DNA from 3 places in the Marinobacterium sp. MBR-111 genome. Region 3 is predicted to be linked to each of the others. Evidence: predicted binding sites of a transcription regulator. Region 3 holds the regulator's gene; each other region holds the start of a gene.
What was found. The regulator LexA, encoded in region 3, represses DNA repair genes until DNA is damaged. The targets are predictions, from matches to a motif close to TACTGTNTANNTANACAGTA.

Region 1: recN (DNA repair protein RecN) is a predicted target of LexA. The motif match lies at 2,427-2,446, and genes of this name have one in related genera.
Region 2: ruvC (crossover junction endodeoxyribonuclease RuvC) is a predicted target of LexA. The motif match lies at 1,303-1,322, and genes of this name have one in related genera.

The regions. Positions count from the first base shown of each region.
Region 1 covers NZ_JBEPQA010000010.1:24,358-28,728, forward strand. Annotated here, with positions in the region: gene ABIE61_RS08970 (outer membrane protein assembly factor BamE) at 1-206, opposite strand, end outside; gene fur (ferric iron uptake transcriptional regulator) at 295-729, shown strand; gene recN (DNA repair protein RecN) at 750-2,417, opposite strand; gene grpE (nucleotide exchange factor GrpE) at 2,582-3,172, shown strand; gene dnaK (molecular chaperone DnaK) at 3,274-4,371, shown strand, end outside.
Region 2 covers NZ_JBEPQA010000002.1:93,299-97,669, forward strand. Annotated here, with positions in the region: gene ruvB (Holliday junction branch migration DNA helicase RuvB) at 1-85, opposite strand, end outside; gene ruvA (Holliday junction branch migration protein RuvA) at 96-725, opposite strand; gene ruvC (crossover junction endodeoxyribonuclease RuvC) at 749-1,261, opposite strand; gene ABIE61_RS02110 (YebC/PmpR family DNA-binding transcriptional regulator) at 1,391-2,128, opposite strand; gene aspS (aspartate--tRNA ligase) at 2,196-3,959, opposite strand; gene ABIE61_RS02120 (HIT domain-containing protein) at 4,069-4,371, opposite strand, start outside.
Region 3 covers NZ_JBEPQA010000001.1:238,015-242,385, forward strand. Annotated here, with positions in the region: gene topA (type I DNA topoisomerase) at 1-958, shown strand, start outside; gene ABIE61_RS01105 (DUF6586 family protein) at 1,002-1,529, shown strand; gene ABIE61_RS01110 (SulA-like leucine-rich domain-containing protein) at 1,530-1,937, opposite strand; gene lexA (transcriptional repressor LexA) at 1,953-2,561, opposite strand; gene dinG (ATP-dependent DNA helicase DinG) at 2,684-4,371, shown strand, end outside.

The sequences.
Region 1 (4,371 bases), on a different contig from region 3:
CAGCGCCCCTCGCTGAAGGTGTCGCTGATCAGTGGCGTACCCATGACATAGCGCACCTGAGAGTGCGTCATGCCGGGGCGCAGCTGGTTGACCATCTCCTGAGTAACCACGTTACCCTGAGGGATATCGATCTTGTAAACGCCTGGGAACTCGGAGCAGCCGGCGATCATCAGGGCAAGTGTTGTGCTGAGAAGAACCTTTCGCATCAGTAAATGGCTTCCGTTTTCATGCCTAAACAAAGATAATGGAGTCTAACATTGCAAATCCCGAACAGCATAGTGATTGAGACCTAATATGGCACTGGAAAATCAGGAACTGCGGAAAGCCGGACTGAAGGTGACTCTGCCGCGGGTCAAAATTTATCAAATTCTCGAACGTGCCGGCGAAGGTGACCACTTCAGTGCGGAAGATATATACAAGCTGCTGATGGAGCTTGGCGAAGATGTCGGCTTGGCAACGGTATATCGTGTTCTGACTCAGTTCGAAGCAGCCGGTCTGGTGTCGCGTCATCACTTTGAAGGTGGGCATTCTGTCTTCGAATTGGCGCGCGACGAGCATCACGACCATGTGGTCTGTGTAAAGTGTGGCCGAGTACGCGAGTTTACTGAGCCCAAGGTATCCGAAATCCTCGACAAGGTTGCGGACCAGCTTGGCTTTACCATTACTGACCGTACGCTTTATCTTTACGGTGTCTGCAAGGGCGGTTGTGAAGAAGACGACAAGAAGTAGGCAACCTTGCTGTCAGCCGCTCAGGCTGACAGCATTTCTCGTGCATGCTCCATTGACGTCCGCGTAATATCGACACCGCCCAGCATGCGGGCAACTTCTTCTACCCTTTGGGCCTCGCTCAACCTTGATACCCGGGTCTGGGATGTACCTTTCTGTCCCTTTTTGCTTACAAACAGGTGCTGATGCCCTTGTGCCGCCACTTGGGGTTGGTGTGTTACACACAAAACCTGCACCCGTTCACCCAGTTCACGCAGCATCCGACCGACCACTTCAGCAATGGCGCCACCGATACCCACATCGACTTCATCAAATACCAGTGTTGGGGTGCTGGATGTCTGTGCCGTAACCACCTGTATCGCCAGGCTGATTCGGGACAGTTCACCACCTGATGCAACTTTTGCCAGTGCACGGGCTGGCTGGCCCTCGTTGGTGCTAATCAGGAACTCGACCTCTTCAAGGCCGCTAGCACTGTAGCGCTCAGTATCCAGTGGCGTCAGACACGCACTGAAACGGGCGGCAGGCATGCCAAGGGCATGCAGCTGAGCGTCCACCAAGCGGTCCAAGTGCTCGGCCTGTTGTTGCCGTGCAAGGCTGAGCTCAGCGGCGGTTTTGAGGTAGCTCTGCCAGGCCGATTCTACTTCGTCGGCCAGTAATTCAATTTCGTTGTCGGATCGGGTCAGGCCCATCAGCTCCTGCTGTAGAGATTGCTGGAACTCAATAAGCTGCTCAGGCAATAAGCGGTGTTTGCGCGCTACATCGTAGATGGCCGTCAGGCGTTCTTCCACCTCCTGCTGGCGTTCGGGGTTGATTTCTACTGCTTCCAAAAAATGACGGACCTCGCGACCGGCTTCTTCCACCTGTATCAGTGCGCTGTTAAACATTTCATTGGCCTGTTGCAGACGCGAATCTTCCGTGCCGAGCTGCTGCAGCAGCTGAAGGCAGTGATGCAACATGGACTGGCAGTTGAGACTATCATCCTCATGGCTGATATTGAGCAATTGCTGACCTGTGCTTAACAGGCTACCGGCATTTTCCAGCAGTTGCTGCTCATGTTCCAGCTGCTCCAGTTCTCCCTGCGTCAGCGCAAGTTGCTCCAGCTCTTCGACCTGGTAGCTCAATAGTTGCATGCGTGCATTGCGCTCGTCCGATACTTGGGTAAGTTGTTCAAGCTCGGCATGCTGGCGGCGCCATTTGTGGTACAGGCGGCGTGCTTCTTCAGTCAGCTCGGTATGGTTTCCGAATTCGTCCAGCAGCACCCGGTGATGATCCTTTTTCAACAGCCGTTGATGCTCGTGCTGGCCATGAATGTCGACCAGGTACTGGCCGAGTTCGCGCAGCAATGCCAGAGGGGTGGGGCGACCATTGATGTAGCTTCGACTGCGGCCTTCACGTGTGATGACACGGCGTAAATGGCATTCCTGAGGGTCACCCTCCAGGTCGTGTTCGCTGAGCCACAGCCTGGCCTGTGGGATTGTGCGGATATCAAAGCTGGCCGTGAGCTCGGCGCGCTCTGAGCCGCTGTTGACACTGTCACTGTCAGCTCGATCACCCAGGCAGAGTCCGAGGGCGTCCAGCATGATTGACTTGCCGGCGCCGGTTTCGCCGCTGATGACGGTCATCCCTCGATTCAGCTCGACTTCAAGGTCGCTCACGATGGCGAAGTTGCGAATGGTCAGTTGGGTCAGCATGATAATCACACATGGTTATTTATACAGTGTTTACTGTATAAGCCATTTGATCGATACCTGCAATCCCCAGCTGAAAAAAATCTTGCTGCCGGTTGAATCCATCTGAGAGAGCCCCATATAGATGCCATCAACGCCAATACTCAAGTGTCAGTTGGAGAGACCTGATGTCGAAAGAGCAGCAGAATCAGAATGAAGCCGTCGAGCCGGTTCAAAACGAACCTGAAGTGCTGGTCGCCGAAGGTGAAGTTGTAGAGCCAGGTGCTGCCGAAGAGACGGAAGTCAGCCTGATCCAGCAGCTGGAAGAATCCCGCGCTGAGGTTGAAGCCTTGAAGAAGGAACTGGTTGAGCTCAAACCGCGTGCGCAGGCCGAAATTCAGAACATTCGCCGTCGTGCCGAGCAGGATGTGGAAAAGGCACACAAGTTTGGTCTGGAAAAATTTGCGACAGAGTTGCTGCCGGTGGTGGATAGTCTTGAGCGTGCAATTGAAGCAAGTCAAGGCGATGAGGAGAAGGTCAAGGCGATTCGTGAAGGTGTCGAGATGACACTGGGGCTGTTCCTCTCCAGTCTGGAAAAATTCAATGTGGAGCAGCTGAATCCGCAGGGTGAAGTCTTTAATCCGGAGCACCACCAGGCGATGTCCATGGTGCCGGCAGAAGGTGTTGAGCCTAACACGGTCGTCACAGTTGTACAGAAGGGTTACCTGCTGAATGGCCGTCTGGTACGTCCTGCCATGGTGATGGTAGCAAAAGGCTGAAGCCGGAGTTGAAAAACGCGCTGCCGTACCCATATAGATGCACAACGGCTAATTGAACAGTTTTTGACCCAGTACGGGTCACAGAAAGATCGGAGTAAGACATGGGCAGAATTATCGGTATCGACTTGGGCACCACCAACTCCTGCGTGGCGATCCTTGATGGCGACAAGACCAAAGTGATTGAAAACGCGGAAGGTGATCGCACCACTCCGTCCATTATCGCCTATACCAATGACGGCGAAACACTGGTTGGCCAGCCGGCCAAGCGCCAGTCCGTTACCAACCCGGACAACACACTGTATGCCATCAAGCGTCTGATTGGCCGCCGCTATGATGACAAAGTGGTTCAGAAAGACATCAAAATGGTGCCTTACAAAATCATTGCGGCCGACAACGGTGATGCCTGGGTTGATGTAAAAGGCAAAAAGATGGCTCCGCCGCAGGTATCGGCTGAAGTGCTGAAAAAGATGAAGAAGACCGCTGAAGACTATCTCGGCGAGCCGGTCACTGAAGCAGTGATCACCGTACCGGCCTACTTCAATGACTCTCAGCGCCAGGCCACCAAAGACGCAGGCCGAATTGCCGGTCTGGAAGTGAAACGCATTATCAACGAGCCGACAGCGGCTGCGCTGGCCTATGGCATGGACAAGTCCAAGGGCGACAAGACCGTTGCCGTATACGACCTCGGTGGTGGTACGTTTGATATTTCCATCATCGAGATTGCCGATGTGGATGGTGAGCACCAGTTTGAAGTGTTGGCAACCAACGGTGACACCTTCCTCGGTGGTGAAGATTTCGACCTGGCGGTTATCAACTACCTGGCGGATGAGTTCAAGAAAGAAAGTGGAATCGATCTGCACAACGACCCGCTGGCGCTGCAGCGTCTGAAGGAAGCTGGTGAGAAAGCGAAGGTTGAATTGTCTTCCGCACAGCAGACCGACGTCAACCTGCCGTACATCACGGCTGATGCGACCGGTCCGAAGCACCTGAACGTGAAACTGACACGCTCCAAGCTGGAATCACTGGTTGAAGAGCTGGTCGAGCGCTCCATCGAGCCTTGCCGCATTGCGGTAAAAGACTCTGGTCTGTCCGTGTCCGAGATTGACGAGGTGATCCTGGTCGGCGGTCAGAGCCGCATGCCGCTGGTACAGAAGAAAGTGGCTGAGTTCTTCGGCAAGGAGCCGCGCAAGGACGTTAAC
Region 2 (4,371 bases), on a different contig from region 3:
GCAGCTTGGGGCGTATGGCACGATCCTGAACCTCTTCGGCAGGCGCCGCCATGGGCGTAATAAAACGGTCGGCTTCAATTCTCATAGCATTTGTCTCAACCCACCATAGTACGCAGGGCATGGCGTATCAGCGTTTCGGTGACCGCATCTTCTCCCAGTGCCTGTACTGCCTGTTCAATCGCGCGTGTGGCTTGCTGCGGCTTGTAACCCAGTGCGATCAGCGCGCTTTCGGCTTCCGCACGGTGGTCCGCTTCCGGAACCAAAACCGTCTCGGACTGGTTGCCACTGCTCAGCTCCAGCTCGGTCAAGGTCGGCAGCTGCAGCTGACTGAGGCGGTCTTTCATTTCAACAATCAAACGTTCCGCCGTCTTTTTGCCCACTCCCGGCACCCGCACCAGCGCCGTTGTGTCTTCGTTGTGCACACTGCGGATAAAGTCATTGGCACTGATACCGGACAGTATAGAAAGCGCCAGTTTAGGGCCTACACCGTTCACCTTGATCAATGAGCGGAACAGAAGTTTCTCCTGCTGATCGGCAAAGCCGTACAACAGCTGGGCGTCTTCGCGCACCACAAAGTGGGTGTGCAGTGACACTTCGGCTCCCACTTCCGGCAATTTGTAAAAGGTGTTCATCGAGGCTTCGACCTCGTAGCCCACACCGTTAACATCCAGCAGCATCCAGGGCGGCTGTTTTTCCAGAATTCGACCTCTGAGGTGTCCGATCACGCGCTTTGCATCTCCAAGATAAATCAGTAACGCCAGCGCCCGGCCGTTTTGCCGCGCGCTTGCTGAATTTGCCCCGCACAGGTATGAGCATGGCAGAGCGCGATGGCCAGCGCATCTGCCGCATCCGCCTGGGGCAGCCCCGGCAACTTCAGCAGATGCATCACCATGTGCTGCACCTGCGCCTTGTCGGCACCACCATTGCCTACCACCGATTGTTTGACGCGACGGGCCGCATACTCGGATACCGGCAGCAGGCGGTTGGCACCGGCCACGATCGCCACCCCCCTCGCCTGGCCCAGCTTAAGCGCCGAATCCGCATTGCGCGACATGAACACCTGCTCAATGGCCATTTCCTGAGGCTGATAGCGCTCAATGACTTCAGTCACGCCGGCATACACCTGCTGCAGTCGATCTGCAAGAACGTCACCACTGATGCGGATGCAGCCACTGGCAACGTACTCGGTACGAGGACCCGCCACGCGAATGACACCATAGCCGGTAATTCTTGAGCCGGGATCGATCCCCAATATCAGCATGGACCTGCCTCGAAACTCCAGTAAAGGTTTAAGCGGACTATATCTGTATATTTATACACCAAAGCAAGGTGTTTTGCTCAAAAAAAACCGGGGTTGCCCCCGGTTTCCATCAGCCATCATGCTGCGCGTTTATTCCATCGCTTCTTCGGGGATTTCGGCATTGTGATACACGTTCTGGGTATCATCGAGATCCTCCAGCGCGTCGATCAACTTCAGCGCTTTCTGACCGCTTTCCACATCCAGCTCAACCGTAGTGGACGGAATCATGCCAACCTCGGCATAAACCGGCTCGAACCCGGCATCTACCAGCGACTGTTTCACGTCCATGAACTCCTGCCAAGGCGCAAACACGTCGATGGAGCCGTCTTCGTTGGTGACGACGTCATCAGCCCCCGATTCCAGCGCCGCTTCCATGATCGCGTCTTCATCAGCGCCTTCACCGAAGCTGATCTGACCTTTTTTCTCGAACAGATAGGCAACCGAACCGTTGGTACCCAGGTTGCCACCCGCCTTGTTGAAGGCAGCCCGCACCTGAGACACGGTACGGTTGACGTTGTCGGTCATGCACTCGACCAGAATGGCCACGCCGTTGGGGCCGTAGCCTTCGTAGGTCAGCTCATCGTAGTTGTCACCCTCGCCACCGCCTGCGCCACGCTGAATCGCCTTTTCGATGGTGTCCTTCTTCATGTTGGCACCCAGCGCCTTGTCCATCGCCGCACGCAGACGCGGGTTGTCTTCCGGAGTGCCACCACCCTCTTTGGCGGCGACGGTCAACTCACGAATCAGCTTGGTGAAGATCTTGCCGCGCTTGGCGTCCTGAGCCGCCTTGCGGTGCTTGATGTTAGCCCACTTGGAATGACCTGCCATACAACATCCTCAAATATCGGTCGTGTAAACAAATGGGGCGACACTGATGGTCGCCCCGGGTGCGCAATCAGGGAGTTTTGCGCAGCTTGATATTCAGTTCGCGCAGCTGCGCGGCACTCACCTCACCCGGTGCATCGGTCAGCAGACAGGCAGCACTCTGGGTTTTCGGGAAGGCAATCACTTCACGAATTGAAGTGGAACCGGTCATCAGCATCACCAGACGATCAAGACCAAACGCCAGACCACCATGAGGCGGTGCGCCGTGCTTGAGTGCATTCAACAGGAAGCCGAATTTCTCGTCCGCTTCCTCATCGGAGATACCCAGCACCTTGAATACGGCTTTCTGCATGGTCTGATCATGGATACGGATGGAACCGCCACCCAATTCGGTGCCGTTCAGTACCATGTCGTAGGCACGGGAAAGCTTGCCTTCGGGCTCGGCGATCAGTTCTTCCGGGCTGCAGCTCGGTGAGGTGAACGGATGGTGCAGCGCGGTCAGGGAGCCATCGCTGTTCTCTTCGAACATCGGGAAGTCGACCACCCACAGCGGCGCCCACTCGCGCTCGATCAGGTTCATGTCTTCGCCGACCTTGATGCGCAGCGCACCCAAGGCTTCGTTGACAACAGTCGCCTTGTCGGCACCGAAGAACACGATGTCGCCGTTTTTGGCTTCCAGGCGCTCCATGACCTTCATGGCCACGTCTTCACCCAGAAATTTCACGATCGGAGATTGCAGGCCTTCGGCGCCCTTCTCCAGCTCGTTAACCTTGATCCAGGCCAGACCCTTAGCACCGTAGATACCGACAAAATTGGTGTACTCATCGATGATCTTGCGGGTCAGCTCAGCACCACCCGGTACTTTCAGTGCCGCTACGCGACCTTTCGGGTCCTTGGCAGGACCGGCAAATACCTTGAATTCAATATCCTGAAGCAGGTCAGCAACGTCCACCAGCTCCAGTGGAATACGCAGATCCGGCTTGTCGGAGCCGTAGCGGCGCATCGCTTCTGAGTATGGCATGCGCGGGAAGTCGCCCAGATCCACCTCCAGCAGTTCGATAAACAGCTTACGGATCATGCCTTCGGTCAGGCCCATGATCCCTTCCTCGTCCATGAACGAGGTTTCGATATCGATCTGGGTGAATTCAGGCTGACGGTCGGCACGCAGATCTTCATCACGGAAGCACTTGGCGATCTGATAGTAGCGGTCGAAACCGGACACCATCAGCAGCTGCTTGAACAACTGGGGCGACTGCGGCAGGGCAAAAAAGCTGCCTTCGTGAGTACGGCTTGGCACCAGATAGTCACGCGCACCTTCAGGGGTTGCACGGGTCAGAATCGGGGTCTCGATATCGAGAAAACCGTTGTCTTCCAGATAGTTGCGGATGTTATGCGTGATTTTGGAGCGAAACCGCAGCTTGCGCTGAATTTCCGGACGACGCAGGTCGATATAGCGGTGACGCAGGCGCACATCCTCACCCACTTGCTGGTGCTCGTCCAGCTGGAACGGAGGGGTTTCAGACTTGTTCAGAATGACCAGTTCCTTGCCCAGCACTTCGATCTCGCCGGTGCCCATCTCCTTGTTGATTGTGCCTTCCGGACGCCCACGCACGGTACCGCGCACTTCAACCACGTATTCGTTGCGGACGCTGTCAGCCAGATTGAAGCTTTCTTCACGATCCGGGTCAAACACCACCTGAGTGATGCCTTCACGGTCACGCAGGTCGAGAAAAATCACTCCACCATGGTCACGGCGACGGTGTACCCAGCCGCAGAGTGTGACATCTTCACCGATATGTTCTGATCTGAGATCGCCGCAATAATGGCTACGCATACTGTCCTGTTCCTGTATCCGGGTGCATCAAGGAAAATGAAAGGCGGGAATTATAACCGATTTAGCCGGGCCTGACAGGCCCGGCGACAGGGATAAGACCGGTAAAAGCTCAGTTATGTGGTTCGAATGCCATTTCTCCGTCAAGCAAAGCTTCCAGCTTGCCTCGGACCCGATCAAGCTGTTCCTGCGTATAGGCAACAGCAGGGACCTTACCCCAGACGGGGCCGGGCCAGGCTGCATCGCTCTCCTTTCGGACAATCACATGCATGTGCAGCTGTGGCACCATATTGCCCAGGCAGGCGACATTCATCTTGCGTGCCTGAAACATATCCGCCAGTGTTTCAGCCAAGTCGCTGGCCTCATGCATGAGCTGTTGCTGCTCATTGGCCGGCAGATGGTACAGTTCCGTGAC
Region 3 (4,371 bases):
GCGTCTTGATGACGTGGCGCAGGGTGAGGTGAACTGGAAGGAGCTGTTGAATCAGTTCTACAGCGGCTTTACCGACAAGCTGCAGGAGGCACAAAGTGCTGACCACGGCATGAGGCCCAACAGCCCGACGCCGACAGATATTGATTGCCCCGAATGCGGTCGCAAGATGATGATCAGAACGGCAAGTACGGGCGTGTTCCTGGGCTGCTCTGGCTATAACCTGCCGCCCAAGGAGCGCTGTAAGTGCACCATCAACCTGATACCTGGCGACGAAGTGGTCAGTGTGGATGGGGATGATGAAGAAGAGTCCCGCATCTTGCGTAACAAACATCGTTGCAAGCTGTGTGATGCGGCGATGGACTCCTACCTGATCGATGAGAAGCGCAAGTTGCACGTGTGCGGCAACAATCCCGACTGTCCTGGTTTCGAGGTTGAACAGGGTAGCTTCAGGATCAAGGGCTATGATGGGCCCAGTATCGAATGCGACAAGTGTGGCTCCGAAATGCAGCTTAAGACCGGTCGTTTCGGCAAGTTTTTCGGCTGCACCAATAGCGAGTGCAAGAATACGCGCAAACTGCTGAAAAACGGTGAGCCGGCGCCTCCCAAAATGGATCCGGTACCAATGCCGGAACTGCAGTGCGAAAAGGTTGAAGATACCTACGTACTGCGTGATGGTGCCAGCGGCCTGTTCCTGGCGGCGAGTCAGTTTCCGAAAAAACGGGAAACGCGTGCGCCGCTGGTGGCTGAGCTGGTGCCGCACCGTGATGAGATCGATCCCAAATACGCCTATCTGATGGATGCGCCGCAGAAAGACCCTGATGGTAATCCGGCAGTAATTCGTTACAGTCGGAAAACCAAAGAGCAGTATGTGATGACGGAAGTTGAGGGCAAGGCAACCGGCTGGAAAGCGTTCTACCGTGACGGGCGCTGGCAGGAAGAGCAGGGACGTAAGCGCTGAGCGTGAGACCGAGACCGTCGGCGCATTCAATGGAGTACAGGTAATGAGTGATATCTATGCGGTTCGTACCAATCAGAAGCTGAATTTTGCGCGCTTGCATATCAAGGCGCTGGAGCAGGCGGAAGAGGCCTCACAGTGGAGCAAGCATGCCAGAATCGAGTCCTATCATGAGTCGATCCTGTTCTTCATGGCAAGTGGATACTCGGCGCTGTTGCGCGAGATTGCAGAAAACTACAATCTCGATGTGGATCGGATCCATCGCTTCACTGATCTGTCTGAGCAGCTTGAAGTGACTGGTCAGGAATCCCCCGAAGTAACTGAGCTTGAACAGTTGGAGCGGGACAGAGGAAGTTGGCTGCACAAAATGCTGTCTGCTTATGAGGCCTGCTGGCAGGCGTCAGACTACCACCAGGCAAAAACCGAGGTAGACAGCAGCATTTCCGAAATTCATGTATTGCAGATCAACCCGGACCATTCGGAAGACAAGGATGTGTTGGCTGAATACAAGGCTTGGTTACAGGCGTTCCGTGAACTGATAGAACGCCTGCGTGCTGGCATGCAGGAGTGGTAATCAGGTCCGCACCAGAATGCCCAGTGCATCCCCCTGACTTGCTGACTGATTGAGTTGATCGAGCGATGGTGCAGCACCGCTGCACCAGGCGATGACCGTGTGGCATGTGCCGGCAGCCAGTGCCCGTCCGCATAGCAGCTCGGTTTGATCGAGACTGCAGGTATTCAAGACCAGGATGTGACGTGTACAGGCGCCGGCCTGCTCCAGTGCCTTGCGGGTGATATCATGTGGCGGGTTAATCAGGACCAGCCAGCGGTCTTCACGACTCAAGCCTGCGATCATGGGCAGCAGTAGGGGCTGCAGGCAAACTGAGCTGTTATGCAGCAAAATCTCGGTGACCCGGCTCTCAACGCATTCACGTTTGCTGTGAGGGTTCGAGTTCGTTGCTGTTGCATGAATTGCAGACATGGCGAGTGACCTCTGTCAGTTGCCTTGCCGGATAACGCCAACACCCAGCCCTTCGATGATCAGTTCCTGTTCACTCAGGTCTACCTCGATCGGGCTGAAGTCTTCGTTTTCGGCAATAAGAAAGACTTTGCGGCCATCACGCTTAAAGCGCTTGACCGTTACTTCGTCGCCGATCCGTGCGACCACAACCTGCCCGTCCCGGGCCTCTCGGGTTTGATGTACGGCGAGCAGGTCGCCATCCATGATTCCGATGTTTTTCATGCTCATCCCCTTGACCCGCAGCAGGTAGTCAGCACGGGGGCGGAAGAAGTCTGCCGAGATGGTGCAGTGGTCCTCGACATGCTCCTGTGCCAGGATGGGTTCACCTGCTGCCACTTGACCAATAACGGGCAGGCCTTCGGTATCCGGTTGCTCGGCTTCCGGCAAGCGAATGCCTCTTGATGTGCCCTTGGTCAGTTCGATGGCGCCTTTGCGGGCCAGTGCCTTCAAGTGTTCTTCAGCCGCATTGGCTGACTTGAATCCCAGTTCGCGTGCAATATCAGCTCGGGTGGGCGGGTAGCCTGTTGTTTCGATATGTTTGCGAATGCATTCCAGTACTTCAGTCTGGCGATTGGTCAATTTCATGGCATCTGTTCCCTATCCGGTTACTGTGATTCTATACAGTGAATGAGCAGGGTCAAGCATTTTTCTGTTTATATATCCAGTATCTTGCTAGAATCGCCACACAGATCGGATGAGGATTGAGCGTGCTGAGCGAGGCGCAAAAAAAAGAGATCCAGGAGGCCTACAGTCGCTTCCTGAAGAGTCGTGGCCTGACTGCACGACCGGCACAGAAGCAGATGATCGCAGCCGTGGCGCGAACCCTTGCAGCGGCTGCTGTTCCACGCAGTGAAACGGATGATCTGCACCCCGCCGTGGGTGTTGTTGAAGCCGGAACCGGTACCGGCAAGACGATCGCCTATCTGTTGGCGGCCATCCCCTTGGCTCGGGCTCAGGAGTGCAGGTTGGTGCTGTCTACGGCAACCGTGGCGCTGCAGGAACAGCTCATCAATAAGGATCTGCCCGAAGTTGAAGCGCATACAGGCCTGCCAATGCGCTACCGGCTCGCGAAAGGGCGAGGGCGTTACCTTTGCCTGAACAAGGTGGAAGGCCATCTTGAACAGCAGGGCCTGCTGGGCCAGATGGCGTTATATGAAGATGAGGCAGCTGAAAAGCTGCCCGATGATGTGCTGCAACTGTATCAGCAGTTGATGGACAGCTATGCCTCAGGTCAGTGGGACGGGGATCGCGATGCACTTGCAGATGAAGTGGATGATGCCATCTGGCGGCCATTGACCAGTGATCACATGCAGTGCAGCAACCGCCGTTGTTTGAATTTCAGTGCCTGTCCTTTCTACCGGGCTCGTGACCGGTTGGAAGAGGCAGACGTGATTGTCGCCAACCACGACCTGGTGCTGGCCGATCTTGCGCTTGGTGGCGGAGCCATCCTGCCCGAGCCAGAAAAAACCATCTATATCTTCGATGAGGGACATCACCTGGCTGACAAGGCGAGTGGTCACTTTGCTTTTGGTGCAAGGCTTGAGGGCAGTCGTCGATTACTGAAATCTGCACAAAAGCAGCTGACTCAGTTGGTGACAGAGACCGGTTCACCAGTGCAATTGGCAGATCCGGTAGAGCGACTGCATCGCCCTTTTGAAGAGATGGGGCTTGCGCTTGAGCAGCTTGAGCTGCTGCTGCGGCCACTGTTTGCCGAGAACGTCAAAGACCGCTATCGCTTTGCACAAGGGCGGGTACCCGACCCACTGCTGGAGCCCTGCTTCAGCCTTGGTCAGGCGGCCGACCGAGCGCAGCAGCATCTTGAACAGGTCTTCGATTTGCTCAAGGAGGCGATGGAAGGTGGTATTGCCGATATCCCCCGTGCAGTTGCCGAGCGATGGTTTCCCCAGATTGGCAGTTTGTTGGGGCGTGTGCAGCAGATAGCGTGGCTGGCACATGCCTACGCGCGGCCGGACCCGGAAGGCAGCTCGCCCACTGCACGATGGATCAATCGGATCGAGAGTCCTGCTGGTGAAGACCTTGAGCTTAGAAGTGCACCTGTTTCTGCGGCTGATACCCTCTCGGAACACCTCTGGAAAATCTGTTATGCTGCCGTGATAACCTCTGCAACATTGACGGCATTGGGTCGCTTCGATCAGCTGTTTTCAGCGTTGGGGCTGTCGCCACAAACATCGGCACTGCGTCTGAACAGCCCGTTTGATTACGCCAATTGTGGTGTGTTGCAGGTGCCGGCGATGCGAACCGATCCGGGTCAGCCTGATGCACATACCGATGAGGTACTGGAATATCTCAATACCGAGTTGAAGTCGGTTGCCGCGGCGCTGGTGCTGTTCAGTTCATGGCGCCAAATGCGCTCGGTGCTTGATCAACTCGATGA